Regions from separate parts of the Faecalibacterium sp. PGM34 genome, predicted to be linked through region 4. Evidence: predicted binding sites of a transcription regulator. Region 4 holds the regulator's gene; each other region holds the start of a gene.

Region 1 (7,224 bases), 210 kb from region 4:
CTCGGGTGCAAAGGTGATCCCCGCCTACTATACCAACCAGACCTTCCGTCTGGGCAAGGTGCCGCTGGGTCTTACCTCCATCATCACGCTGGTGGTCACCGTGCTGTCCATGCTGGTGCTCACCTTTCTGGTGCAAAAGACCAAGCTTGGCAAGGCTATGCGCGCCGTCTCGGAGGATATGGACGCTGCCCGCCTGATGGGCATCAATGTCAACAGCACGATCTCCTTCACCTTTGCCGTGGGCTCGGCGCTGGCAGGCATCGGCAGCGTGCTGTACTGCTGCTCCTACCCGCAGGCTACCCCCACCATGGGCTCTATGCTGGGTCTGAAGGCCTTTGTTGCCGCCGTGCTGGGCGGCATCGGCTCCATTCCGGGCGCTATGGTCGGCGGCATTGCCATCGGCCTGTGCGAGTGCTTTGTTTCTGCCATCGGCCTTTCCGCATGGAAGGACGCTGTTACGTTTGCAATTCTGATCATCGTGCTGCTGGTCAAGCCCACGGGCTTCCTTGGCCGCAAGGTGCAGGAAAAGGTGTAAGGGGGCATAACGATGAATACCAAACGCAAGACCCTCAAAATGCCCGTGCGCTACCTGATGAATCTGGTGCTGGTGGGGCTGCTGTTCGTGGGACTTTCCTATGTGACCGGCAATATGCTGTCCACCTACCAGAATAAGGTGCTGCTGACCGTGGGCATCAACATCATTTTGGCTGTCTCGCTGAACGTTGCCACCGGTTATCTGGGGCAGCTGCCGCTGGGTCACGCCGGTTTTATGGCGGTAGGCGCCTACGCCTGCGCCCTGTTCACCAAATCCTCGGGCCTGCCCAAGGGCGTGGCTTTTGCCATCGGTCTGGTGCTTGCATGGGTGATCGCCGGGCTGTTCGGGGTGCTCATCGGCATCCCTGCCCTGCGCCTGACCGGCGACTATCTGGCCATCCTGACGCTGGGCTTTGGCGAGATCATCCGCATCACCTTGAACAACATTGATGATGTGCTGGGCTTCAAGTTGTTCTATGGCTCCAAGGGCCTGAAGAACATCCCCAAGTATTCCAACTTTATCAATGTGTTCCTGTGCGTGGTCATCACCTGCTTCCTCATCCACGCCATGATGAAGAGCCGCCACGGCCGTGCCGTGCTGGCCATCCGCGACAATGAGATCGCCGCCGAGAGCTGCGGCATCCAGACCACCTATTATAAGGTGATGGCCTTTGCCTTCTCCGCTGCCTTTGCAGGCTTGGCGGGCGGCCTGTACGCCTGCTACATCGGCGTGCTGAACCCCTCCACCTTCGGCTTTATGAAGTCCATTGAGATTCTGGTCATGGTGGTGCTGGGCGGCATGGGCTCCATGCTGGGCTCCATCCTGTCCGCTACCGTGCTGACCATCCTGCCCGAGGCCACCCGCAGCTTTGACAGCTACCGCATGGTGGTCTACTCGCTGGTGCTGGTGCTGATGATGATTTTCCGCCCGGGCGGACTGCTGGGCAGCTACGATTTCTCCCTGAGCCGCATCGTGGAAAAGGCCATGAATGGCGAACTGTTCCGCAAACATACCAAAAAGGAGGCCGCTGACCATGAGTGAGTTCCAGACCAGACTGCACAGTGTGCCCTCCGGCGGTTTTCTGACCGACCGCGACAAGGACAAAAAGCCCATTCTGGACGTGCGTGAGCTGGGCATCGACTTCGGCGGTCTGACCGCCGTGGACAACTTTAACCTGATGATCGGCCGCAACGAGATCGCCGGTCTGATCGGCCCCAACGGCGCAGGCAAGACCACCGTGTTCAACCTGCTCACCAACGTCTACCAGCCCACCCGCGGCTCCATCCTGATCGATGGCATGCCCACCGCCGGGAAAAAGACCTATCAGGTCAACCGCATGGGCGTGGCGCGTACCTTCCAGAACATCCGCCTGTTCAAGGAGCTGAGCGTCATTGACAACATCAAGGTGGGTCTGCACGAGTCCATGAAGTATAATCTGGCGTCCTCTCTGCTGCGGATGCCGAACTACTGGAAAGAGGAAAAGCAGTGCACCGAGCGTGCGCTGGAGCTGCTGGATATCTTCCACATGGCAGACCTTGCCAACGCACAGGCCGGCAGCCTGCCCTACGGCGCACAGCGCCGCTTGGAGATCATGCGCGCACTGGCCACCGGCCAGAAGCTTCTGCTGCTGGACGAGCCTGCCGCCGGTATGAACCCCTCCGAGACGGCGGAGCTGACCGAGACCATCCGCCGCATCCGCGACGAGTTCAACATTGCCGTGCTGCTCATCGAGCACGACATGAGCCTTGTCATGGGCATCTGCGAGGGCATTGCGGTGCTGAACTTCGGCCGCATCATCGCCAAGGGCACCCCGGACGAGATCCGCAATAACCCGCAGGTCATCGAGGCCTATCTGGGCAAAAAGGAGGGCTGAGCCATGGCTGATACATTACTGAAGGTGGACGGCATCAACGTCTACTACGGCAACATCCACGCCGTAAAGGATATCTCCTTCACCGTCAACGCGGGCGAGATCGTCACCCTGATCGGCGCCAACGGCGCGGGCAAATCCACCACCCTGAAAACCATTTCCGGCCTTTTGAAGCCCCGCACCGGCGATGTGCTGTACAAGGGCAAAAGCATCAAGGGCGTGCGCGCCCACAAGATCGTGGAAAGCGGCCTTGCACAGGTGCCGGAGGGACGCCATGTGTTTTTGCACATGACGGTGGACGAGAACCTTGATATGGGCGCTTACACCCAGCCCGCTTCCACCATCGCCGCCAACAAGGAAAAGGTGTTCACCCTGTTCCCCCGCCTGAAGGAGCGCCGCAAGCAGCTGGCGGGCACCATGTCCGGCGGCGAGCAGCAGATGCTGGCCATGGGGCGTGCGCTCATGAGCAACGCTTCCATGCTGATGCTGGACGAGCCCTCCATGGGTCTTTCGCCGCTGCTGGTGCAGGAGATCTTTGACATCATCCGCGACATCCACAAGGAGGGTATGACCATCCTGCTGGTGGAGCAGAACGCGCAGATGGCGCTTTCGGTGGCCGACCGCGCCTATGTGCTGGAGACCGGCCGCGTGGTCATGGACGGCACCGGTGCCGAGCTGCTGACCAACGAGCGCGTCCGCAGCGCCTATCTGGGCGGGTAAACGGAAAAATAGTTTGATTTGCAGTTCCGAAACGCCCATGGGCGTTTCGGAACTGCTTTTTCCTGCTATCGCTTTACTTTCGTAAAAAATTGTGCCATAATGGGTGCAGTATTCCGGCTTTGCAAAAGCCACGCCCCGGCTCGGGAAAGCGGGGCGCAAACCACACAGAATGAGGGGTAAACGTTATGAGCAAGATCATCATCCCGGCAAACTACACACCCGCGCTGAACCTGTACGACACCCAGCGCGCTATCGGCACGGTGAAGCGGCTGTTCGCCGATACCCTGTGCGCCACGCTCAACCTGTACCGCGTGTCCGCACCGCTGTTTCTGGAGGCTTCCACCGGCCTGAATGACGACCTGAACGGCGTGGAGCGCAAGGTGACCTTTGACATCAAGGACAGCGGCACCGAGGCACAGGTAGTGCAGTCGTTGGCAAAGTGGAAGCGGCAGGCGCTGAAGGACTACGATTTCCGCGTGGGCAAGGGCCTGTACTGCGACATGAACGCCATCCGCCGGGACGAGGAGCTGGACAACCTCCACTCGGTCTATGTGGATCAGTGGGACTGGGAAAAGATCATCACGGTGGAGGACCGCAACGAGACCTACCTGAAAAACGTGGTGCGCTGCATCGTGTCTGCGGTGTGCGCCACCGAGATGAACCTGCACGCCATGTTCCCCCAGCTGCAGGAACTGCCCCTGCACACCCCCAACGTGACCTTTGTCACCACACAGGAGCTGGAGGACAAGTACCCCGATCTGACCCCGAAGGAGCGGGAGAACGCCTTTGTCAAGGAGAACGGCACCACCTTCCTGATGAAGATCGGTGCACCCCTGCGCAGTGGCAAGCCCCACGACGGCCGCGCCCCGGACTATGACGACTGGGATCTGAACGGCGATTTGCTGTTCTGGAACGACCCGCTGCAGTGCAGCTACGAGCTGAGCAGCATGGGCATCCGCGTCAGCCCGGAAAGCATGGACAGGCAGCTGACCATGGCGGGCTGCGACGACCGCCGCACCCTGCCTTTCCACAAGGCAGTGCTGGCTGGCGAGCTGCCCTACACCATCGGCGGCGGCATCGGCCAGAGCCGCCTGTGCATGCTGCTGCTGGGCAGTGTCCACATTGGTGAGGTGCAGGCCAGCGTCTGGGACAAGGCCACCCGCGAGGCCTGCGCCAAGGCCGGTATCCCGCTGCTGTAAGCGGAACGTTTCTTCGGCGGAAAATATGTTTGATTTGAAATACAGCCAAGCCTGCGGGCTTGGCTGTATTTTGTTTTCATGGGTGGTTCAGATACACCCTAAAATAAAAAGCATGGTTTTGCGTCTATTCTGCAAACTTTTTGTGAACCCTATTGACAAAGTAGGTGGATAGGAGTATATTTTTAGCAGTCGAGCAGATAGAGTGCTAAAAACAAAACAAATCGCCCCGCAGGAGGTGCGCAAGACCATGAAGAAGAACATCTATACATTTCAATCACGGCTCTGCCGCCGCCGGGCGCGGAGCTGTTAGCACAGAACTTGTCCGTCCGCTAAAATGAACCTTCCGGTATGAATGGAGGCTTGACTTTATGAATACCAATCAATATACCCAAAAGACCCTTGAGGCTTTACAGGCAGCCCAGCAGCTGGCTGTGGAGTACCAGCACAACGCACTGGAACCCGCCCACCTGCTGCACGCACTGGCTGCGCAGGAAAACGGCCTGATCCCCCAGCTGCTGCAAAAGCTGAACGTTGACCCCGGCAGCTTTGCCGCCGCCGTGGCGGAAAAGCTTTCCGCACTGCCCCGGGTGTCCGGCTCCGGCCGTGACCCCGATAAGGTCTATATCTCGCAGGCCACCGATAAGGTGCTCAGCGCCGCCGCCCGCGAGGCCAAGGCTATGAAGGATGACTTCATCAGCGTGGAGCACCTGTTCCTTGGCCTGCTGGACGAGCAGGATCAGACCACCAGCGAGCTGTTCCGCGCCTTCAACCTGAAAAAAGACGCCTTTTTGCAGCAGCTTACCGCCGTGCGCGGCAACCAGCGGGTGACCACCGATAACCCGGAGGACACCTACAACGCATTGCAGAAGTACGGTCAGGATCTGGTGGAGCTTGCCCGCAAGCAGAAGCTGGATCCCGTCATTGGCCGTGATCAGGAGATCCGCAATGTGATCCGAATCCTGTCCCGTAAGACCAAAAACAACCCCTGCCTCATCGGCGAGCCCGGCGTTGGTAAAACCGCCATCGCCGAGGGTCTGGCGCAGCGGATCGTGCGCGGCGATGTGCCCGAAAACCTGAAAGACCGCACCGTGTTCAGCTTGGACATGGGCGCTCTGGTGGCAGGTGCAAAGTACCGCGGCGAGTTTGAGGAGCGCTTGAAGAGCGTACTGAACGAGGTGAAGAAGAGCGAGGGCAAGATCATCCTCTTCATCGATGAGCTGCACACCATCGTGGGTGCCGGTAAGACCGACGGCGCTATGGACGCAGGCAACCTGCTCAAGCCCATGCTGGCGCGGGGCGAGCTGCACTGCATCGGCGCGACCACGTTGGACGAGTACCGCCAGTATATCGAAAAAGACCCCGCACTGGAGCGCCGGTTCCAGCCGGTGCAGGTGGATGAGCCTACCGTGGAGGATACCATCTCCATTCTGCGCGGCTTGAAGGAGCGATATGAGGTGTTCCACGGCGTAAAGATCAACGACAACGCCCTGATCGCCGCTGCTACCCTTTCCGACCGCTATATCACCGACCGCTTCCTGCCGGATAAGGCCATCGACCTTGTGGATGAGGCCTGCGCCATGATCAAGACCGAGATGGACAGTATGCCCAGCGAGATGGACGATCTGGCACACCGCATCACCCAGCTGCAGATCGAGCAGGTGAGCCTGAAAAAAGAGACCGATGCCCTGAGCCAGAGCCGTTTGAAGGATCTGGAAAAGGAGCTTGCCGAGCTGCAGGATAAGTTCCGCAGCATGAAGGCAAAGTGGGAGAACGAGAAGAACGCCATCAGCAAGGTGCAGACCCTGCGCGAGCAGATCGAGCAGACCAATGCCGCCATCGAGAAAGCCCAGCGCGAGTACGACCTGAACAAGGCCGCCGAGCTGAAGTACGGCAAGCTGCCCCAGCTGCAAAAGCAGCTGGCCGAAGAGGAAAAGGTGGCTGCCGCCAAAAAGGAGGACAGCCTGCTGCGTGACCGCGTGACCGACGAGGAAATCGCCCGCATCGTGGCACGCTGGACCGGCATCCCGGTAGAAAAGCTGGTGGAGGGTGAGCGCGAGAAGCTGCTGCATCTGGACGATGTGCTGCATCAGCGGGTCATCGGTCAGGACGAGGCCGTGACCAAGGTGAGCGAGGCTATCCTGCGCAGCCGCGCCGGTATCGCCAACCCCAACCGCCCCATCGGCAGCTTCCTGTTCCTTGGCCCCACCGGCGTCGGCAAGACCGAGCTTGCCAAGGCGCTGGCACAGGCCTTGTTTGACGACGAGCGCAACATGGTGCGTATCGATATGACCGAATATATGGAGAAGTTCAGCGTCAGCCGTCTGATCGGCGCGCCTCCGGGATATGTCGGTTATGAAGAGGGCGGCCAGCTGACCGAGGCTGTGCGCCGCAAGCCTTACAGCGTGGTGCTGTTCGATGAGGTGGAAAAAGCTCACCCCGATGTGTTCAACATCCTGCTGCAGGTGCTGGACGATGGCCGCATTACCGATAGTCAGGGCCGCACCGTGGACTTCAAGAACACGGTCATCATCCTGACCTCCAACCTTGGCAGCGATATCATCCTGAACGATCTGGAGCAGCGCCGTGCGCAGGGCTCCAACGAGCTGAGCGAGGACGCAAAGCATCAGATCGATCTGCTGCTCAAGAGCAAGTTCCGTCCTGAATTTTTGAACCGTCTGGACGAGATCGTCTACTACAAGAGCCTGACCAAGGATGAGATGCGCAAGATCGTGGATCTGCAGCTGCAGGATCTGCGCAACCGCATGGAAGAGGGCAAGCACCTCAAGCTGGAGGTCACCACCGCCGCCAAGGACTTCATCATTGATTCTGCCTACGACAGTGTTTATGGTGCACGTCCCATCAAGCGCTTCATCCAGAGCCGCGTGGAGACCCTGATCGCC
Region 2 (7,224 bases), 1.1 Mb from region 4:
ACAGTTCCGGGGGCACGGGCTGGGCTTTCGGCTTTTGAGCGCCCTGTGTGCTGCTGCCGAAAAGGCCGGGTACTGGACGCTGCAATCCACCGTTTTACAGGATAACGCCGCCAGCCGTGCCCTGCACGCCAAGTGCGGTTTCCGGCTGGTGGGACGCCGGGAACGCATTGCACGGGACTGCCACGGCCGCTGGCTGGACACCTACCTGATGGAGCGCCGCGCTGCCGCAGACGAACCGGAGGGGTTCAAAAAGCTATAACCAGCCGCTTGGTGCAGGCTAACGATTGGATATGGTCTCCGCTGCGCTCTGACCATTTTTAGCGGAATGATTATTTTATTTGTAGGCCGGGAAAATCTGCGGATTTTCCCGGCCTACCTCTTCACGAAGCAGGAGCGTAAAGCAGAAGGAGCCGCTGCACTTTTTGGGTGCAGCGGCTCCTGTTATTTGCAATGATTCGATTTTACCACTCGTCGTATTCGCCGTCGGCGTTTTTGGCGGCAGCCACACGGCTGCGCTTGAACATGCTTTCCACCACAGCGCAGTATTTATCGGCAAGGCAGACGATGATCGCCTCGCGGCAGCTGGGCACATGACGGAAGGTCAGCGGCCACATGTGACTGGAAATGATGCTCTGTTCCTTTTTGGTGATATGGAACACTTTTTCTGCATTGACGCAGGCGCAGCCTGGGTGAGAGAAGCCGTGCATCTCGAACAGGCGGCGGATGCCGTGGAAGGTACCCTTTTTGTGCCAGTCATACAGGTAAAAATCGTGAAGGAAAGCACCGACAGCCAGCGAGGTCTCGTCTGCACCCAGATGCAGGCGGTGATTCAGCCAGCAGCTGACCAGCACCACATTCTTGCAGTGCTGATAGGTGGTAACGTCCCCATGCTGGATGAACTCCCGCATCTGCTGCACCTTGGGGTTTTGATCGTATTTTTCCAAAATGGCATAAAGCTGTTCACGTTCCGTAACAGAAAGCTGCATGAGCAAAATTTCCTTTCAACTCAATACGTTAACGTTTGTTTCAGGAGCGGAGCTGCACCGGGTTGGAATTGCCGAAGTTTTCGGCCTTGGACGGGTTTGCCCGCTTGAGGGTCAGGTCTACCAGATACTGCTTGCCATCGCCCAGTTCTTCCAGCTGGGCAAGCTTTGCATTGGCAGAAGCTTCGTCCGGGTACCACTGGATGAGGAAGAAGTTTTCCGCTTCCACTCCGTAGTACAGCCAGAAGCCGTCTGCCCGCAGCAGATCGTCCAGATGATCCACCTCTTCGCCGTCCGGCAGGCCAAGACCTTCCTCTGCATAGAGATTTTCCGGCTCTACCTGCAGCATCTCAATGACCTGAATGGAGCTTTGCAGATACTCGTCCTGCGAGGTGCTCTTATCCGAGCGCTCCCAGCCGGTGAGAAATGCCTGCATAAGCAGATCGCGCACCTTGATGCGCGGCAGTGTGGGATCCATAACCATTTTTGTTTCCTTCTTTCGTGGTTTTTATCCCCGTTGGACAGTATACGGCATACACCTGTGCAAGTCAACGGTTTATTTGTGAATTTTTTGTAGGTATGACTAAAATTTACACACGCTTTTCCTGTTTCAGTCGGTTATCTCAAGCGTGGAAGGAAAAGGTATCGTTCAGCCATTCCACCGCAAGCTGCACCCAGCAGTGGCGGTGGGCACTGTCGGCGTCCACCTCCGGGGTGGAGATGCTGGTGCCGTGGCAGCCCTTTTCAAACAGGTGCGCTTCACACGGCACGCCTGCCTTGTGCAGGGCGCTGAGCAGCAGCAGGGTGTTTTCCACCGGGACAGTTTCGTCCTCCATGGTATGCCAGACGAACACCGGTGGTGTGGCGGGGGTGATCTTATCCTCCAGCGTAAAGCGCTGGTGGGCGGCAACATCCTGCGTGCCTGTCAGCTGCACAAAGCTGTCCCTGTGGGCGTATTCTCCGGCGGTGACCACCGGGTAGGCCAGCAGCAGGGCGTTGGGCCGCGGCTGGTCTGCCATGTCGGGGATCTCCCACACTGCACCGGACAGTGCCAGATGCCCGCCGGCAGAAAAGCCGCACAAAGCGATCTGATCCGGCAAAATATTCCACTGTTCTGCGTGCTGCCGCACAAGGCCGATGGCCTGTGCCAGCTGCCGCATGGGCAGCGCATCCCGGGCGCTGTCCCCTACTGCGTAGTGCAGTACCGCCGTGTGGTAGCCAGCTGCCGCAAATTGCAGCGCTACGGGGTCGCCCTCGCGGGGGCTGACGTGGGTATAGCCGCCGCCGGGCACCACCAGCACCAGCGGGCGCTGCCGGAAATGCGGCATAGCCTCCACGCTCTCCCGCAGGTAGAGCGTCAGCGTACCGCCGCCAGTCAGTTTCAGTTGCTCAAGTTGCATTTACGTATCCTCCTTATAAAAGCCGTGCCGCCCCTCCGGGTGGGCTGCTATAAATTCTGCGCACAAGTCGGCGCATAGACGGCACAGTTCCGGGCAGGGGCGCTTTTTATAATAGTCTGCGGTGCGTTCCTCTGCTGCCGTGCCTCCGGTAGGGGCAGCGCCCGCCTTTGCCAGCAGTTCCCGGCATATAATGCTGCCGCCGCCATTGCGGGTGCGGTACTGCTCTGCTGCCTGCTGCACCAGTGCATACATCCGGGATTTATCCTTGGGGTCGGCGGGGTCGGCATAGACCATGCTCAGCACGGTCACCACGCCGCAGAACGCCCCGCACACCTCCCGCATCCGGCCAATACCTGCGCCAAACCCTGCGGAAAGGCGCAGCGCCATCTCCTCGGTCAGGCCAAGCTGGGGTGCAAACGCCGCCACTACGCTCTGACTGCAATTGTAGCCCTTTAAGAACCATGCGTAGGCGGCATCGCCCTGTTTTGACATTTTCTCACATCCTTCCGGCATACTCACTCCATTATAGCACAGTCTGCGCAAAAGTGAGAACGCTTTTCAGGAAAAATTTCGCCCTTTATATAAGATACGATCCCGGCGCGCCGTTTCGTGCACCGGGGCAGCAAATCTTTTTACTTTTTTAACTTTTTATGAAAAGCCTTGATTTTCCCTGCAAGTCGTTGTATATTAGCACTCAGAAGTTATGAGTGCTAAGCATTCCGGTGGTTTGCCGGGCGCGGCGCACCAAATATGTGATAAAAGAGGTTTTGTATTATGGCCAAGAAAGAATTTCAGGCAGAGAGCAAAAAACTGATGGACATGATGATCAACTCCATTTATACCAATAAGGAAATCTTCCTGCGCGAGCTGATCTCCAACGCTTCGGACGCCATCGACAAGCTGTACTATAAGAGCCTGACCGACACCTCCGTGGGCATGAACAAGGGCGATTTCCGTATCCTCATCACCCGTGATAAGGAAAACCGCATCCTGACCGTGGAGGATAACGGCATCGGTATGACCAAGGAAGAGCTGGAGCAGAATCTGGGCACCATTGCCCACTCCGGTTCTCTGGATTTCAAGAAGGACAACAAGGACGAGAACATTGATATCATCGGCCAGTTCGGCGTGGGCTTCTACTCCGCCTTTATGGTGGCCGATAAACTGACCGTTATCTCCAAGGCTTATGGCTCGGACGAGGCGTGGCAGTGGGAGTCCTCCGGTGTGGATGGCTACGAGATGACCCCTGCTCAGAAGGACACTGTGGGCACCCAGATCATTCTGCACATCAAGCCGGATACTGACACCGAGAAATACGATAACTTCTTGGATGAATATGGCATTGTGGCTATCGTGAAGAAGTACAGCGATTATGTGCGCTACCCCATCCAGATGGAGCGTGAAAAGAGCCGTCAGAAGCCGGAACCGGACCCCAAGCCCGAGGACTATAAGCCGGAGTGGGAGACCTACACCGAGCTGGAGACCCTGAACAGCATGATCCCCATCTGGAAAAAGCAGAAGAGCGAAGTGACCGATGAGGAGTACAACAGCTTCTACAAGGATAAGTTCGGCGATTATGCCGACCCCGCCCGGGTCATCGTGAGCCGCACCGAGGGCACTGCCAACTACAACGCCCTGCTGTTCGTGCCCAGCCACCGCCCCTACGATTTCTACACCAAGGACTACGAGAAGGGTCTGGCTCTGTACGCTTCCGGCGTGCTCATTATGGAAAAGTGCGCCGACCTGCTGCCGGATTACTTCAGCTTTGTCAAGGGTATCGTGGACAGTCAGGATCTGAGCCTGAACATCAGCCGTGAGATGCTGCAGAAGGACAGCCAGCTGAAGCTGATCCACAACGCACTGGAAAAGAAGATCAAGAACGAGCTGCACGCCATGCTGAACAACGACCGTGCAAAGTACGAGGAGTTCTGGAAGGAGTTCGGCCGTCAGATCAAGTTCGGTGCTTACTCTGACTACGGCATGCACGCCGAGCTGCTGCGCGACCTGCTGCTGTTCTGGTCTGCTAAGGAGCAGAAGATGGTCACTCTGCAGGAGTACATCGACAAGATGCCCGCCGAGCAGAAGTACATCTACTTCGCCGCAGGCGATTCCACCGACCGTCTGGCAAAGCTGCCCTCCGCAGAGCTGGTGCTGGACAAGGGCTTTGACGTGCTGCTGCTGACCGAGGACGTGGACGAGTTCTGCCTGCAGATCCTGCACAGCTACCCCCGCAAGGATGCTGAGGGCAAGGACGCCACTGTGGAGTTCAAGAACGTGAACAGCGGCGATCTGGGTCTGGAATCCGAAGAGGAGAAGAAGGCCGCCGAGGATGCCACTGCCGAGAACAAGGCTCTGTTCGATGCCATGAAGGACGCGCTGAACGGCAAGGTGAAGGAAGTCAAGGTCTCTACCCGCCTGAAGGATCACCCCGTCTGCCTGAGCGCTGACGGCCCGCTGTCCATTGAGATGGAAAAGGTGCTGTCCAAGCAGCCCGGCAGCGAGGACGTGAAGAGCGACAAGGTACTGGAACTGAACGTGAACCACCCCGTGTTTGCTGCCCTGAAGGCCGCACAGGAGGCCGGTGACACCGAGAAGCTGAACAAGTACAGTGCTCTGCTGTACGCACAGGCACAGCTGATCGAGGGTCTGCCCGTGGATGACCCCGCCGCTTACGCCGAGGCCGTTTGCAGCCTGATGAAGTAAGCTTTTATGGAGAAGCCGCTGTTGCATTTGCACAGCGGCTTCTTTTTTGCGTCAACGATTTTTAATTTTGCGTTTGTCACGGTCTGCGAACCGCTCCAAGCGCATTTTCACGAGAACATAAATAACCCCTTAACAAAAAGGCCGCGCTCCGCTATAATAGAGTGGAACACGGTCTTATTTTTATCTTTCTGTGAAAGGAATTCTGTTTCATGGAGCCGAGAAAACATTATTTTGCAAAGATCCCCACCATTGCCATCTTTATCGTCATGGCGATGTCCGGGCCGTTAGGGGTGCTGTTGTTTATCCTGAAGGGCATCGACCAGAAGGTGCAGAAGGAAGAGCAGGAAGCTGCCCGTGCCCGGGGCGACTACCGCTCCGACCTTGGGCCGGAGCCTGACCGGAAGAGCGCACCCGTCTACGGCCACGATGTCCCCACGGCAGAGCAGAAAAGCGCCAAACAGTGGCACAAGAATATTGCCGCCATCTGCACCATCATGGGTGCCATTTTCCTGTTTGCCGGGGTGACGGATGCGGTGGATATCATCGGTGCATGGCGGATTCTGCCCGACCCCGGGGAGCTGTTTTCCGATATCATCATGGCCATTGGCGGCGGCGGTGCGCTGCTGACCGGCCTGCGGATGAACCGCACCCACAAGCTGGAGCGGCTGCTGGATAAAGTGGTGGGCGAACGGGATAACATCTCTTTGCCGGAGTTGTTTGCCGCCGCCGGGGTGGACGCTGCCCGGGGACGTGCTGCCGTGAAAAGCGCCATCGAGCACGGATACTTCGGCGCGGATGCTTACATTGACAACCGCACCGACACGCTGGTGGTGCGGGGTGCGGCACCGCAGCCGAAAAAGCCCGCGCCCGCTCCAGTACCTAAAGCTCATCCTGCCGCAGAGGACGAGTACGCCTCCCTGCTGCGCCAGCTGCGGGAGGTGAACGATGCCATCCCAGACCCGGTGATGAGCCAGAAGATCTCCCGGCTGGAAGAAGTCAGCGGGCGCATCTTTGCACTGGCGCAGAAGGACCCGGATAAAAAAGCGCAGCTGCAAAAATTTATGAGCTACTATCTGCCCACCGCGCTCAAGCTGCTGAACACCTACGCCAGCCTTTCCGGGCAGGCGGTGGAGGGCACGAACATTACCGAGGCAAAACACAGCATCGAGCGCAGCATGGACCTGCTGGTGACCGCCTTTGAAAACCAGTTGGACAAGCTGTTCCAAGCCGACGCGCTGGACGTGAACGCCGACATTGCTGCACTGGAGGGAATGCTGAACCTTGACGGACTGACCGGCAGCGAATTTACCCGCTAAGCCCCACCCCCGCACCCGATGGCTGCATCGGTGCGGGGGTGCTTTTTTGTGCAAAGTGCAATTTTCCATCCCATCTTTTTTGGGCGCTGCGCTCAAAATTTTGGGATTTGTGTGCATTTATGCCAAGCATTTTGATTTGCCGAAAAATTTTTTATTTTATTTGTTCAGCAGCAGCCGATCGGGCTGTGCAGGCACTTTTTGCAACTTTTCATCGAGATGCAACAATAACACATGGTTTTTTGCGTTGCGTTTGACTATTATAGAAGCAGCTACGGCAGCTGCGAACGGCTGCATCGACTTTTCCGATCATAATAGTAGGAGGAAATTTCTATGATGAAGTCCATTTCCACCTGGAAGCAGGAGCTGACCGAGGGCGCACACGCTGCGCGTCTGGCTGCGCTGTACTGCTGCACCCCCGACAAGACCCCTGCACAGGCAGCCCGCTATGCGGCTGTTCTGGACGGGCTGGAGACCACCTTTGGCGCACACACCGAGGCCGGTCTGTATAGTGCCCCCGGCCGCACCGAGATCGGCGGCAACCACACCGACCACCAGCACGGCCGTGTGCTGGCAGGCAGCGTGAACATTGATATGATCGCTGCTGCCGCTCCCAACAGCCTGAACCAGCTGCGCGTGCAGAGCGAGGGGTATGACCTGTGCGTCATCGACCTTGACGACCTGACCGCCCGCAAGGAGGAAGAGAACACCACCGCTTCCCTGCTGCGCGGCGAGTGCGAGGCTTTCCGTCAGCGCGGCGCAACGCTGTCCGGTCTAGACGTGTACATTTCCTCTAACGTGCCCAAGGGCAGCGGCGTTTCTTCC
Region 3 (7,224 bases), 1.3 Mb from region 4:
AATTTCCTGAGAAAAGAGCCGGTCAATGCTGACCGGCCCTTTTTAAGCATATTCAGGTTACTTTTTGGCAGCGGTCTGCTCGCGCTTTGCAAGGGCAGGCAGAATGAATCCCAGCACAGTCAGCACCACGGGGGTGATGACGTTCAGTGCAAAGGTGAAGGGGTCCTTATCATACATACCCAGCACGCAGCACACGGCGGTAACGGCAAAGCACCAGCCGCCGAAGAACTTGGCCACGGCCTGATTCTTGACAAAGCGGTACTCGGCGGGGATGGTATCGTAGGCGTTGCGCAGGGCGATGTAGGCAGCAAACACCCACAGGTAGCGCATGGGCATGCACACAGAGTTCAGCTTGGTCAGCTGGCGCAGAACGGCAGCAGCACCGGGCACGAAGGACTGTGCCAGAATGATGGAGCCGGACAGCACAGCCACCATCTTGATGCCGTTGCTGTGCACACCGTGGGCGTTGACCTTGTGCAGAGCCTGCGGGATGAACTGCTTGGTGTGCTCGTTATCCAGCAGCATACGCAGCGGTGCGTCGATGCTCAAAATCAGCACGGCGAGCTGGCTGATGACGTTGCACAGGGCGTAGATGATCATGAACAGATCGCCCACATGGTAGTACTGACCCAGCTTCTGGAAAGCCCAGTAGGAGCTGTTGGCAGCGTAGGCGTTGAAGCTTTCGGCGCTAGCATTGATGATGGCGGGGTCAAACATACGGCTCATAGCCAGCGTGCCCAGAATGGCGCAGGTGACCACCATGACGGCCAGCGTGATCATGCCGCGGGGGAAGCCCTTGCTGGGGTTTTCGACCTTATTGACGTAGGGAGAGATCTTCTCGCAGCCGCCCACAGCGAACACCAGAATGGACAGAGACGTGAAGTAGGTGACGTTGAAGTTGGGGATGAGGCTGCTGAAGCTCAGGTTGGCATGGACGTACTCTGCCGTGGGGTTGATGACCGGGGCAACGAACATCATCAGGATGTACAGCAGGGACATGACGAAGGTGCAGGTGCCTGCGGCAGTCAGCAGCTTTTTCAGGGGGTTCAGACCCAGGCTTGCAATGTAGCAGCCCAGCAGCAGGATGCCGAAGGTAGCCAGCTGGATGTAGCGGGTGGGGAAGGAGTCGTAGGTCTCCGCGTTGCGGAAAACCGCCCAGCTCAGCGCTTTCAAAAAGCCGCTGCCCTTGCTGGCAATGTAGGTGATGTGGCAGGCCCAGTAGGTCCAACCGGCGTAGTAAGCCAGCTTGGCGTTGGTGGTCTGGTGCAGCCAGGAGCTGACGCCGCCGCCCTCGTTTTTAAAGGCAGAGCCCAACTCACCCACCATCAAGGCATAGGGGATGAAGTACAGGGCAAACATGAAGATCCAGCTGAAGATGACCTGCGGACCGTTAAAGTACACAAAGCCGTTGGTGATGTTGCCGAAGCCCCAGACCGTAGAAAAGGCCATGAAGGCAAGGGTAAGCCACGAGATCTTTGTGGCTTTTTCTTTGTTAGACATACGGACAATTCCTCTCTTTCTTCTCCACACAGGGCGGAAGTTCCTGTAAGAAGGCCGAGGTTCCGCATATACTTCGCAATTTTACTAAAATACAGCAGTACTCGACCAATCACTTTGATAGTATAGCATAATTGCAGATTGTAGACAATCTGCAATTTCCATAAAATGATTGGTCAAAATTTAGCCGGTCAGCCAAATTCCCCTTTATTTTGCTGTTTCGTCCGCTGCCTGAACGGCGCTGTTTGCGCTGCGCATCCGTTCCATGGGCTCCATGTAGTGGGCGTAGACGGCGCGGCAGGCAGCCTCGGTGTCGCCGCTTGCCAGCGCCTCGTACAGTTTGGTGTGGATGCCGTTCTGCCGCTGCGCCAGCGTCTCGTGGTTAGAGCCGCTGTTCGCCCCAACAAGCAGGTTGCCGTAGTTCAGGTCGTCCCAGAATTTCAGCAGCCTGGGCAGCCCTGCCCGCTGCACGATGACCGCATGGAAGCGGTTGTCGTTCTCCACGATCTGTGAAAGCTCCCCCGGCCGGACATTGCGCATCTCCTCTAAGATACCGCGCAGGGTGCGCAGATCCTCCTCCGGGAATTTGCAGTCAAAATAGCGCAGCGCCGTCATTTCCAGATTTGCCCGCAGCAGATAGATCTCGTAGGCATCCTCCGGCTTTACCCGGCGCACCGAGCAGCCCACATTGCGTGAATACTCGACCATGCCCTCCTGCTCCAGCTGCCGCAGCGCCTCCCGGATGGGTGCCCGGCTGGAGCCGAACTCCTCGGCCAGCCGCTGCTCTGCCAGCTTTGTGCCCGGCTGCAGCTCCCCGGTAAGGATCTTGCTCCTGATGGCAGAGGTGATACTTTCCCGTAAAGTCTGAAAGGCAAATTCGCCCATGACTTTTATCCCCCTTTTTCCTTCTATACGTTCTTTTTTTGCCGCACGCAGTCCGCAGCCGCTGCCAGTGCAGCCGCAGGCCTGTATTGCGTGTGCCTTATAAGGATACCACGAAACGGTGGAAAAATAAAGTTTTCTGGCAAAAACAGGTACTTTCTCCCCTCTCCGTCATCGAAAGCCTGTACACCAAAAATGCCCCCGGAGGGCTTCTTGCAGCTCTCCGGGGGCATTCTATATACGTTATGCCTTGGCGCACACGGTCGGCATTTACTCGATCTCGATCAGATTCGGGTTCTCAGGCAGAGCCTTCGTCTGCTGCGGGGCGGGCAGCTGGATGTGCAGGACGCCATCCTCGAACTTTGCGTGGATGTCCTCCTTCTTCACTTCGCCCACATAGAAGCTGCGGGCGCAGCTGCCGGAGAAGGTCTCGCGCCGCACATAGCGGCCCTTGTTATCCTTTTCATCGTTAGAGTGGCTGCGCACGGCCTGAATGGTCAGGTAGCCGTCGTTCAGGTCCATCTGAACGTCCTCTTTCTTGCAGCCCGGCAGATCAACGTCCACTTCGTAGCCGTTGTCCGTCTGCTTGACATCGGTCTTCATCATGTTTGCACCGCGCTTACCAAAGGTATCACGAGCCTCACGGTTCATCATACGTTCCAGTGCACCCTCGTTCCAGAACGGATCAAAGAGATCATCAAACAGGTTCTCATGAAAAACAGTCGGCATAAACATAAAACATACCTCCAATCCCGGCGTTCGGGTCGGGTATAAAATTATATTTTGAAGCTCATTGCAAGGGGCTTTCCGGGGAGCCTTGCGGCTCTCCTTTTGCCCTTCCTCCTGAGCACGCCACTGTTATAACACGATTTTTTAGCACTGTCAAGCGCAGAGTGCTAAAATTCATAAAAGAATAATACTTTTGTCACAGCTTCTGCGATTTCTTTAAAAATACTGCGCAACAGCGTGTTTAATTTCGTTCAAACCCCAGATAGCGCGTACCCTGAAAGCTCAGCCTTCCGGTGTCGCCTTCTGCCAGCTGGCCGTATTCTGTGCCGCTCAGCCGCAGCTCCATGCGGTCGCCGCTTTCCACCTGAAAGGTCACATAATAGGTAGTAGCGCTCGTGCTGGTATAGCCGTGGGCGCCGGTCATGTCCCCTGCATTGGCGGTGTGATGGCGGGAAACGTTCATCCGCTTGGCCACCACAGTAGCCGGGACGGTAAGGCGCGGGGACGCATTATTTTTGCGCCATGTGCGCAAATTGCCCACCACGGTAAACAGCATCATGCCCAGCACAAACAGAAACACCAGCGGGAACAGGATGCTGAAAAGCGCGTCAAACCCACTATAAAACATTTTACCCCTCCAAAATTTCTTCCAGCAGCTGCTTTACATCCTCCAGAAAAGCGTCCTCGCCGAGGGTGTTCATTTTAAAGAACACCGCCTGACTGCCGCCCGCTGCAATGGCCGACAGTCGGATAGGCTCGTCCCCGTTCTGGAACAAGGTCAGCGTCAGGCTGAGACGGTTACCGCCCACCACGCTGTACCGCTCAAACACCCGCACGCTGCACCGGGCGCTGCCGTCCTTGAAGTCGCTGCCGGCTTCCAGCTCTGCCGACCAGCTGCTGTCCGGGATGGCGTGTTCCAGCTTGCGGAGCAGGGTGTCGAAGTTCTGGTTGCGGATGGTCTTTTCAAAAATAGCCATAGCTTCCTCCTTTTGCAAAATGCAGTCCTTTACCCTGAATACGAATGAGAGCGGGCATCAATTGCAGCGCCCGCTCTTATTTTGCTGCGGTCAAGCGTTCTTTTTTCGCAGCTTGGGTGCAGTGGCGGTGTAGCTCATGTCCAGCACCAGACGGAGCTTATCCTCCGGGGCGCTGCCGTCCAGCGCAGCGGTGATCCAATTTTCCTTGTTCATGTGGTAGGCCGGGTAAAAGCCCGGCTCTGCCCGCAGAGAGCCTATGAGGATGGGGTCACATTTCAGGTTCACGATATCCACCGGCTGCTGCCCGGGCAACCCCAGCTTGCTTTTGGGTACGGTAGTGACCAGCGCAAACCACTTGCGGTTTGCCGCGTGACGGAACACCGCCGACTCCGGGGTGTCCATCCACGGGTAGTCCGGCTCTACACTGTAAGTATCAAAAATGAGCTGTTCCAGTCCCTTGCGGTTCATTGGCTCGCCCCCTTTACGGCTGCTGTGCCAGCAGCTGCGCCAGCACATCCTCCGGGCGTGGGGTGTGGTTTTTGTATTTTGCCCGCAGCGGAGCGGCGGCGTTATCCATAATGTAGGGCACGCCCACCACGTCCAGCATGGTCTCGTCGTTGTAGTTGTCGCCAAAGGCCATGACCTGTGCGGGGTCGATGCCAAGGGTGCGGCACACACACTGCACCCCGATGCCCTTGTTGGCAAAGGTGGTATCGATCCAGAGCGGCCCCGCCACGGCGCAGTTCGCCTGCTTCCAGCGGGGCACAAAGCGCTCCACATAGTTCTCCACGCCCTCGTGCAGGTACACCGACACCTTGGTGATGTCCTCCGGCACCTCGGCGGGGCTGTGGATGATCTGGTAGTGGTTGCCCACGAACTGCACCCGCTGCAGCATCCCAAGGCCGCGCTCCATCAGGTAGGCGGTGTTCTGGCCGGAGAGCATCACCTCGCCCTGTCCCTCGCTGCGCGTCCACATATCGTTGGCGATCTCCTCTGCCAGCGCCCGCGGCATGGGATTTTTGGCGATGCACTGTTCTTCTTTAAAGATAGTGCCGCCGTTTTCGCAGATAAACACGCAGCAGTCTGCCACCGGTGCAAAAAGCTTGCGCAGGCTGGTATACTGCCGCCCGGAGGCCGGGCAGAACCAGATGCCCCGCTGATGCAGCGCCCGGATCTGGTCAAAGATCTCGCCCTCCAGTTCCTTTTTGCCATATTGCAGCAGCGTACCGTCAATATCGCTGCAAACCAGTCTGATGTCCATGGCTGTTGTTCCTTTCCGTTTTTTCTTATTCTACCACGGTTTTCCGCTGCGGAAAAGCCCCGGGCACGGCTTTTGCTTCTCTTCCCTGTGCCGCTCAGCGCTTGGGCTGATAGTGCACACTGGACACATTATAAATCGTAACAAAGGCCTTGGGGTCCTCGCGGTTGATGAAGTTCATCAGCTTCTGATACTCGCTTTTGTCCACGATGGTAATGATCTCGTTGTGCTTTTCAAAGTTGTATGCGCCGATAGCCTCGTACATGGTGGCACCGCTGTGCAGGTCGTTGATGATGAACTGCCGCAGCGCTTCCTCCTTCTCGGTAATGATGCACACCCGGCGCTTGATGCTGTTATCGAAGATGAAATGATCCAGCACGATGCCGTTGAAGTAGGTGCCAAGAATGCTCAGTACTACGGTCTTTTTATCGTAGACAAGGGCAGCAGAGAGCGCCACGCACATGCCCGAAAGGGACATCGCCTTGCCCAGCTCCATGTGCAGGTACTTATTCATGATCTTTGCCACGATATCCAGCCCGCCGGAGGATGCGTTGCGGTTGAACAGGATGCTCAGACCCACGCTGACCACCAGAATATAGCACAGCACATCCAGTTCCTGACTGTCTGTCAGGGAACCGAAATCCGGGAACAGGCGCTCGAAAAGCCTCAGAAACACCGGCAGCATCACGCTGGTATACACGGTTTTTGCACCAAACTCCCTGCCGCAGGTGAAAAAACCGATAATGAGCAGCACGGTATTCAGCACCATGGTAATGGCCGAAAGCGGCAGCGGCACAAAATTAGAAAGCACAATGCCAAGGCCGGAAATACTGCTGACGGATGTATGGCTGGGCACCAGAAAAAAATAGACCGCCGCCGCAATAATGGCAACGGCTCCGGTCAGGATGGCCGCCTCCTTGGCAAGGGCGGGGTAGTTCAGCTTCTTGTTTGTCATTGTTGCTCCTCCAAGCTTTTGTTTTCAGCTTTCAGTATACCATGCTTTGCGCTTGCAGGAAAGCACCGGGCACAAAATAAGCAAGGCCGCCGCACAAAACACTGTGCAGCGGCCTTGCCACTTTATTAAAGCTCTTCTTCCGGGTCACCACGCTCCGGCATGGTGCGCATCTCCCGCACCAGCATGGCGCGCAGATGATACTTGCGCTGTTCCCGCTCGGTCTCCGAGTCGGTGCGCAGCTCCACCGTGCCATCGGGGCGGCTTTCGCCTGCGTACAACGGGATGCTCACCACAGCCTGTGTGCCTTTTTCGGGCGCAGGCTCCAGCTGTAAGCTCCAGCCCATCCGGCGGCAGCACTCCCGGCAGAGCAGCAGCCCCAGCTGTGCCCCGCCCAGAAAGCTGCGGCGGTTTTCCAGCGCTGCCTGCGCATCCTCACCGGGCAGCCCACAGCCATCATCGGTGACCGTCAGCTGCCAGCCGCTTTCGGTGCGGCGCAGCGCAATGCAGACGCAGCCGCCCTCCCGGCTGGCGCGCAGGGCATTGGAGAGAAGATGCAGACACAGCAGCTCCGCATCTCTGCGGTCTGCCATTACGCAGCAAGCGGTGCACCCGCCGTAATCCAGCCGGATATCCACCCCAAGCTGTGCCCGGATCATATCAGACTGTGCCGCCACCTGCTGCAAAAGCTCACACAGATCAATGGGGTACAGCTGCGGTTTTGCTTCCTCGTGCAGAAATTCCAGCAGGGTGATCGCCTCGCTGAGGGTGCGGTCCAGCTGCAAGGCGGCGGTGTTGATATCCGCCACCGCCTGCCGGGTAGACTCGTCTGCACCGGTGCGGTCAAAATGCTGCTCCAGATATTCACAGTTGCGCCCGATCAGCGCCAGCGAACGGAAGCAGACCTCCTCGACCCGCTTCTGCTGCTC
Region 4 (7,224 bases):
GCAGGGCTGCTGGGTCTGCATCACGCCAAAGGGGGTGCGCTGCTGGCGGATGACAAAGCCGCGGCCGCCGCAGTCCGGGCAGGTCTCGGGGCTGCTGCCGGCGGCACAGCCGCTGCCGTGGCACTCGGTGCACTCCTGCTGGCGGGTGATGGTAATGTTCTTCTTGCAGCCGTGCACGGCCTCGTCAAAGCTCAGGGTGATGCGCACCCGGATGTCCTGACCCTTGCGGGGGGCGTTGGGGTTTGCCTGACGGGACGAGCCGCCGAAGCCGCCAAAGCCACCGCCGAAGATATCGCCAAAGATGTCGCCCAAGTCCACACCGTCGCCGCCAAAACCGCCAAAGCCGCCGGGGCCGCCGCCGTTCTGTGCTGCGTAGGTGGGGTCAACACCGGCAAAGCCGTACTGGTCGTACAGCTGGCGCTTTTTCGGGTCCGAAAGCACCTCGTTTGCCTCGTTGATCTCCTTGAACTTTGCCTCGGCGTCCTTATCGCCGGGGTTATAGTCCGGGTGGTACTTCATGGCAAGCTTGCGGTATGCCTTTTTGATCTCGGCATCGCTTGCGCCCTTGGATACCCCCAGCACTTCGTAATAATCACGCTTTTCCTGTGCCATATCCACTCACCTCTCCGGGAACGCCCTCCCCGGGTAACGCCCCGGTCGGTTCCTCACTCTATAAACCAGCAAGAGCCGCCCCGGCCTAAACCGGAGCGGCTTTTGCTCTATTGCGCGTGTGCCCGCCGGTTTGGCCGGACGCAGCGCTTTGTGTCAGACTTAGACTTCCTTGAAGTCGGCATCCACAACGCCGTCATCGTTGGGCTTTTCATTGGCTGCGCCTGCGTCAGCACCGGGCTGTGCACCGGCGGCCTGCTGTGCGGCAGCGGCTGCCTGATACATCTTCTCGAACACCTGGCTCAGGGCTTCCTGCTTTGCCTTGATGTCGTCCACGTTGCCGGACTGGACAGCGGTCTTGAGGTCAGCAAGCTTTGCCTCGGCATCGCTCTTCACGTCTGCGGGCAGCTTGTCGCCGTTCTCCTTCAGCATCTTCTCGGTCTGGAACACCATCTGGTCGGCACCGTTGCGGATATCGACCTCTTCACGCTTCTTCTTATCGTCGGCAGCAAACTGCTCAGCTTCCTTCACAGCCTTGTCGATGTCCTCCTTGGACATATTGGTAGAAGCAGTGATGGTGATGTTCTGCTCCTTGCCGGTGCCCAGATCCTTAGCGCTGACCTTCACGATGCCGTTGGCATCGATATCGAAGGTAACTTCGATCTGAGGCACGCCACGGGGAGCCGGAGCAATGCCGTCCAGATGGAACACACCCAGACTCTTGTTGTCGCGGGCAAACTCACGCTCGCCCTGCAGCACGTTGACCTCAACAGAGGGCTGGTTGTCGGCTGCGGTGGAGAACACCTGGCTCTTGTGGGTGGGGATGGTGGTGTTGCGGTCGATGATCTTGGTGCACACGCCGCCCAGCGTCTCAATGCCGAGGCTCAGCGGGGTGACATCCAGCAGCAGCAGACCCTTCTTCTCGCCGTTCAGAACGCCGCCCTGAATAGCAGCACCGACAGCCACGCACTCATCGGGGTTGATGCCCTTGAAGGGCTCGCAGTTCAGTTCCTTCTTCACTGCATCGTAGACAGCGGGGATACGGGTGGAACCACCGACCATCAGGACCTTCTTCAGGTCGGAAGCGCGCAGACCTGCATCCTGCAGAGCCTTGCGCACGGGGGTCATGGTACGATCCACCAGATCAGCGGTCAGCTCGTTGAACTTTGCGCGGGTCAGGGTCATATCCAGGTGCTTGGGGCCGGTAGCATCGGCGGTGATGAAGGGCAGGTTGATCTGGCTGCTCATTGCGCTGGACAGCTCGATCTTAGCCTTCTCGGCAGCTTCCTTCAAGCGCTGTGCAGCCATCTTGTCCTTGCGCAGGTCGATGCCGTTCTCGGTCTGGAAGGCGTCTGCCATCCAGTCGATGATGCGCTGGTCGAAGTCATCGCCGCCCAGATGGGTATCGCCGTTGGTGGCCAGAACCTCGGTAACGCCGTCGCCCATCTCAATGATGGACACATCGAAGGTGCCGCCGCCCAGATCGTAGACCATGACCTTCTGGTCGTCCTCTTTATCCACACCGTAAGCCAAAGCAGCTGCGGTGGGCTCGTTGATGATACGGCGGACGTTCAGGCCGGCAATGGTGCCTGCGTCCTTGGTGGCCTGACGCTGGCTGTCGTTGAAGTAGGCAGGCACAGTGATGACAGCCTCGGTGACGGTCTCGCCCAGATAAGCCTCGGCGTCAGCCTTCAGCTTCTGCAGGATCATAGCGCTGACCTGCTGGGGAGTGTACTCCTTGCCGTTCAGGGTCACCTTGTGGTCGGTGCCCATCTGACGCTTGATGGAAGAAACGGTGTTGTCGGGGTTGGTGATAGCCTGACGCTTTGCAACCTGACCTACCAGACGGTCGCCGGTCTTGGTGAAGCCGACAACGGACGGGGTGGTGCGGGCGCCCTCAGAGTTGGCGATAACAACAGGCTCGCCGCCCTCCATAACAGCTACGCAGCTGTTGGTAGTACCAAGGTCGATACCAATAATCTTACTCATAATGAAGTCTCCTCTCGAAAAAACAAATCTTGTTTATATGATGCTTATGATGATGTCAAGCGGATGTTATTGCAAACTCCCTTGCGGGAGGTTCGGCTTGTTTATTCGGCCACCACAACGGTTGCATGGCGGATGATCTTGTCACCCAGCTTGTAACCCTTCTGGAAAACGGTGACCACCGTGCCGCTCTCCTGCCCGTCCGGGGCGGGGATCTGCTGCACAGCACTCATAAGGTTGGGGTCAAAGGGCTTGCCCAGCACCTCGATCTCCTCCACATGGAGGGCTTCCAGTGCCTTTGCCGCCTTATCCAGCGTCATGACCACGCCCTTTTTGTAATTCTCATCGGTGGTGGGGGCGTTGGCTGCCATGTCCAGCGTATCCAGAATGGGGATGATCTTTTCCACTGCGTGGGAAACACCGTCGCCAAACTTCTGGTCGGCCTCGCGGGTGGAGCGCTTGCGGTAGTTGTCGTACTCGGCAGCCATGCGCAGCAGCTGATCCTTGGCCTGTGCGGCGTTCTTTTCCGCTGCATCCAGCTTTGCCTTAACGGCTTCCATCTCCCGGGCCTTCTTGTTGAACCAGCCGCCGTCCTTCTTCTTGTCCTCTTCGGTGTCAGCTTCGGCAGCAGCCTGTTCGGGCGCTGCGGCAGCGGTCTTTTCCTCGGGGGCAGTTTCCGGCTGCTCGGTCTCGGGCACCGTGTTCTTTGCTTCTTCGCTCATTCCAGATCCTCCTTATAGATCACAGTCCGCCGTGGTACGGCAGCCTGCGGGGTGTCTTTTCGTTTGCCGCTCATGCCCTCGCCCAGCTGGTCTGCAAACTCGTGCAGCAGGGGCATCAGCTTCTGGAAGGGCATCCGGGTGGGGCCGATCAGGGCAATGGAGCCCCACAGCCCGCCGCCTACCAGATACCGGTCGCTCACGATGCACAGCCCGGGGATCTGCGGTTCCAGATCCTCGCCCAGCAGCACGCTTTCGCTGCGGTTTTCCGGGGGTGCGATCAGGCTTGCGGCCTGTTCCTCGTCATTCAGCAGGGTAAGGATATCACCCACCCGGCCATCCAGCTGCGGCCAGTCCAGCAGGTGCTGCTCGCCGCCCAGAAATACATGGGGCTTTACGCTGTCCTGCAAAATTGCGGCTGCGGCGCTGACCACCGGCACAAGCTCCGGTGCGATCTGGCTGCACAGCTCGCTGAGCATCCGGGTGGAAAGATCCACCGGTGCCACAAAGGTAAGGTTGCGGTTGAGCAGCGCCGCAAGGGCAGCTGCATTTTCCCGGGAAAGCCCGGTGCGTACCCGCGCCACCCGGGTGCGGACGTAACCGGCGGTGGTCACAGCCAGCACAGCAGCTGCGCTGCGGCCCACCTGCACCACCTCGTAATGGGCGATGCACAGATCCTCGGCGCAGGGGGTGCTGACGGCGGCGGTGCAGCCGCTGATGGCGGCCAGCGCCTTGGCAGCGCCCTGTGCCAGCTTTTCCGGCTCGTGGTCAAGGCTGGCGAACACCGCATCCACCCGGGCGCGGGTAACGCGGTCCAGCGGCTGATCATCGGTCAGCAGATTATCCAGATAATACCGGTAGCCCTTGGCGCTGGGCACACGCCCTGCGCTGGTGTGGGGCTGCTCCAGCAGGCCCAGCTTTGTCAGCGCCGCCATCTCGTTGCGCAGCGTTGCGCTGGACACTGCCATATCAAAGTAGTTTGCCAGCACGCTGCTGCCCACCGGCTCGCCCTCAAGGCCATACAGCGCCACGATCGCCTGCAAGACCCGTTGCTTGCGTGCATCCATCGTCATAGCGCCTGCCTCCTTTTTGTATCGCTTTTGTTTGTTTAGCACTCCTTGTTCCTGAGTGCTAAGACCATTATAATCGTTTTTGCCCTGCTGTCAAGTGCTTTGCAAAAATGTTTATAAAGATTCATAATTCTGTCATAAAGGGGGGTGTGCGCCCTCTCAGGCGCTCCCGCGCCAGCTCTCCCAAAGGGAGAGCCAAGCCGTAAGGTTCGACACTAAAGTATTAGGCATAATGAAAAAGTTTCCGGCAGTGCTCTTGCCTCTCCCTTTGAGGAAAGTCTTCCCCCGCTCCGGGGGAAGATGTCGCGCAGCGACAAAAGGGGGAGTGTGGATGCGACCAGCGGGAGCAGACGGAGAGGGCGAGCCCCCTTCCGTGAAAAAGTAGTTCCGAAACGCCCGCAGGCGTTTCGGAACTACCAATAAAAATATTCTTTCCGCTTTTTATGCGCAAAGCAGCGCGGTGCGCATTCCAGATCGTCCCGCCTTATTCCTCCATCTGCTTTGCCAGAAAGGCCGCTGCCACCGCCACCGCCTTGCACTGGGCGTCCTCCGGGCAGGCGGTGCGGTCCTCGGTCAGTAAGCCCACCGCGCCGGTCACGTCCCCGCCCGTCAGCACCGGTGCGGCGCATAGCAGCACCCGGGGTGTACCCTCACAGGGCAGCAGGGTCTTTTCCGGTGCGCCGGGGCTCTGGTAGGGCTTGCGGGCTTCCATCAGCTTTTCCAGCGGCTGGCTGATGCTGCGGTCGGTCAGCTCCCGCCGCCCGCTGCCGCTGACCGCCAGAATGCGGTCCCTGTCGCACACAAAGGCGGTCAGCGCAAACTGGCGGCTGAGCACCTCGGCCAGCTGGGCGGCAAGGGCGTTCACCTCGCCCATGGGCGAATACTTTTTAAAGATCACCTCCCCGTCGCCGGTGGTAAAGATCTCCAGCGGGTCGCCCCGCCGGATGCGCTGGGTGCGGCGGATCTCCTTGGGGATCACCACCCTGCCAAGCTCGTCGATGCGGCGCACGATACCGGTTGCTTTCATTATTTTGCCCTCCTTGCAGTTTCCTTTGTATGTAGTATCTGTCAGCGGCGGCAAATTATACCGGCAGCGGATTTTTTGCTTTGCCCGCCGCATTGCGTTCCGGGCGGGGTTCTGCTACAATAAATAGGAATAAACCCAAAGAAAGCAGGTGTCCGCATGGCACACATCCTTATTCTGGGCGGCGGTGCCGCCGGACTGGCCGCTGCGCTGGCGGCTGCACAGGCCGCGCCCGCTGCCCGCGTCACAGTGCTGGAGCGCAACCCCAAGGCGGGCAAAAAGCTGCTGGCTACCGGCAACGGCCGCTGCAATCTGGACAACACCGCCATCGCGCCGGAAAAGTACTTCACCGCCGACCCCGCCGCGCTGCGGCCCTTGCTGGTGGCGGTGGATGCCGCCGCGCCGCTGGCGTGGTTTGAGCAGCTGGGGCTGTACACCCGCACCGATGAAGCCGGGCGGGTGTACCCCTATTCCAATCAGGCGGCAGACGTGCTGGCGCTGCTGGAGCTGCATTTGCAGCGGCATAACGTACAGCTGCGCACCGGCTGCACGGTATGCACCCTGCGGCAGAGCAAGGGCGGCTACGCCGTGCAGTTTACGAACGCCGAGGGCGGCACCGAAAGCCTGCGGGCAGATGCCGTTATCTGCGCCATGGGCGGCGCCGCCGGGCCGCAGTTCGGCACGGACGGCTTCGGCACCCGCTTTGCCGCCGACTGCGGCGGGCAGATGCGCCCGCTCTACCCCTGCCTGACCGCCCTGCAATGCGCAAAGCCGAACAAGAGCCTTGCGGGTATCCGCGCCAAGGCCGCTGCCCGGCTGCTGGACGGCGACCGGGTATTGGCTGAAGAAATGGGCGAAGTGCAGTTTACCGACTACGGGCTTTCCGGCATCTGCATCATGCAGCTGTCCGGCCTGCTTGCCCCCGGGCGCAGCCCGAAGCACCCGGCGGTGGAACTTGATTTGTTCCCCGCTGTGCCGGAGACAGAGCTTGCCGCCCTGTTTGCGGCGCGTGCGCCGCTGCTTGCCGAGGACACGGCGGCAGCGTTCTGGCTGGGGCTTTTGCACGGCAAGCTGGGCCGCGCCCTCTGGGCTGCCGCCGCCCTGCCGGACGCCGCCCCCCGCGCCCTGCCCGCAGGCAGCTGGCAGAAGCTTGCCCACACCGCCAAGCACTGGCGGTTCGAGGGGCTTACCCCCTGCGGCTGGCGGCAGGCGCAGACCACCGGCGGCGGGCTTGCCCTGACCGAGGTGGAACCGACCTTCCAGTTCAAGGGCTGTCCGGGGCTGTACTTTGTGGGCGAAACGCTGGACTGCGCCGGCAGCTGCGGCGGCTTCAACCTGCACTGGGCGTTCGGCAGCGGCCTTGCCGCCGGGCGGGACGCCGCAAAGCACCTTTGCAGCCGAAAACGGTAATAAAAAAGGGACGAGGAAAAGCCCGCGGGCTTTTCCTCGTCCCTTTTTTATCTAAATCAGGCGGCCTTATTCTCGCCCTTGGAAAGCAGCTTTGCACGCTCCAGTGCAGGGCGCAGTGCCAGATACAGCACCACGGCGCAGGCAGTGGAAGCCACACTATTCACAAAGGTCACGCCGCCGGCGATCTTGGTCAGCGCCTGTGCCACGGTGTAGTCCTGACCAAAGATGTACACGTTGCGGAAGTAGCCAAGGAAGGGGTCGGTGAACACGTTCAGCAACAGGCCGGAACCCGCAGAAACGATCACCTTGACCAGATACCCGGCGCTGTGACGATCCTGATCCCGCAGCTTGAACACCTTATGTGCCACGGCACCGCAGGTGATGCCGATGATGAACTTGAGCACGA

Evidence for each region. Region 4 encodes HrcA, which represses chaperone genes, less so after heat shock. Its sites were predicted from a motif close to TGTTAGCACTCNNNNNNNNNGAGTGCTAACA; they were not measured.
Region 1: the regulator HrcA is predicted to act here: its motif matches at 4,505-4,535, upstream of clpB (ATP-dependent chaperone ClpB).
Region 2: the regulator HrcA is predicted to act here: its motif matches at 3,069-3,099, upstream of htpG (molecular chaperone HtpG).
Region 3: the regulator HrcA is predicted to act here: its motif matches at 3,251-3,281, upstream of ACXPUX_RS12360 (Hsp20/alpha crystallin family protein).

What each region holds. Positions count from the first base shown of each region.
Region 1 is NZ_CM136898.1:991,990-999,213, forward strand. It holds gene ACXPUX_RS04680 (branched-chain amino acid ABC transporter permease) at 1-535, shown strand, start outside; gene ACXPUX_RS04685 (branched-chain amino acid ABC transporter permease) at 548-1,576, shown strand; gene ACXPUX_RS04690 (ABC transporter ATP-binding protein) at 1,569-2,408, shown strand; gene ACXPUX_RS04695 (ABC transporter ATP-binding protein) at 2,412-3,125, shown strand; gene asnA (aspartate--ammonia ligase) at 3,311-4,324, shown strand; gene clpB (ATP-dependent chaperone ClpB) at 4,693-7,224, shown strand, end outside.
Region 2 is NZ_CM136898.1:1,863,996-1,871,219, reverse strand. It holds gene ACXPUX_RS08725 (GNAT family N-acetyltransferase) at 1-259, shown strand, start outside; gene ACXPUX_RS08720 (HD domain-containing protein) at 462-986, opposite strand; gene ACXPUX_RS08715 (hypothetical protein) at 1,027-1,467, opposite strand; gene ACXPUX_RS08710 (alpha/beta hydrolase) at 1,607-2,383, opposite strand; gene ACXPUX_RS08705 (C-GCAxxG-C-C family protein) at 2,384-2,875, opposite strand; gene htpG (molecular chaperone HtpG) at 3,158-5,086, shown strand; gene ACXPUX_RS08695 (5-bromo-4-chloroindolyl phosphate hydrolysis family protein) at 5,296-6,402, shown strand; gene ACXPUX_RS08690 (galactokinase) at 6,733-7,224, shown strand, end outside.
Region 3 is NZ_CM136898.1:2,554,468-2,561,691, forward strand. It holds gene ACXPUX_RS12350 (APC family permease) at 58-1,500, opposite strand; gene ACXPUX_RS12355 (GntR family transcriptional regulator) at 1,705-2,382, opposite strand; gene ACXPUX_RS12360 (Hsp20/alpha crystallin family protein) at 2,650-3,114, opposite strand; gene ACXPUX_RS12365 (DUF2500 domain-containing protein) at 3,350-3,736, opposite strand; gene ACXPUX_RS12370 (DUF6054 family protein) at 3,738-4,085, opposite strand; gene ACXPUX_RS12375 (MmcQ/YjbR family DNA-binding protein) at 4,176-4,553, opposite strand; gene ACXPUX_RS12380 (HAD hydrolase family protein) at 4,567-5,346, opposite strand; gene ACXPUX_RS12385 (YitT family protein) at 5,441-6,298, opposite strand; gene ACXPUX_RS12390 (sensor histidine kinase) at 6,424-7,224, opposite strand, start outside.
Region 4 is NZ_CM136898.1:781,729-788,952, reverse strand. It holds gene dnaJ (molecular chaperone DnaJ) at 1-612, opposite strand, end outside; gene dnaK (molecular chaperone DnaK) at 772-2,598, opposite strand; gene ACXPUX_RS03745 (nucleotide exchange factor GrpE) at 2,700-3,317, opposite strand; gene hrcA (heat-inducible transcriptional repressor HrcA) at 3,314-4,387, opposite strand; gene ACXPUX_RS03735 (stage V sporulation T C-terminal domain-containing protein) at 4,869-5,411, opposite strand; gene ACXPUX_RS03730 (aminoacetone oxidase family FAD-binding enzyme) at 5,568-6,818, shown strand; gene ACXPUX_RS03725 (ECF transporter S component) at 6,875-7,224, opposite strand, start outside.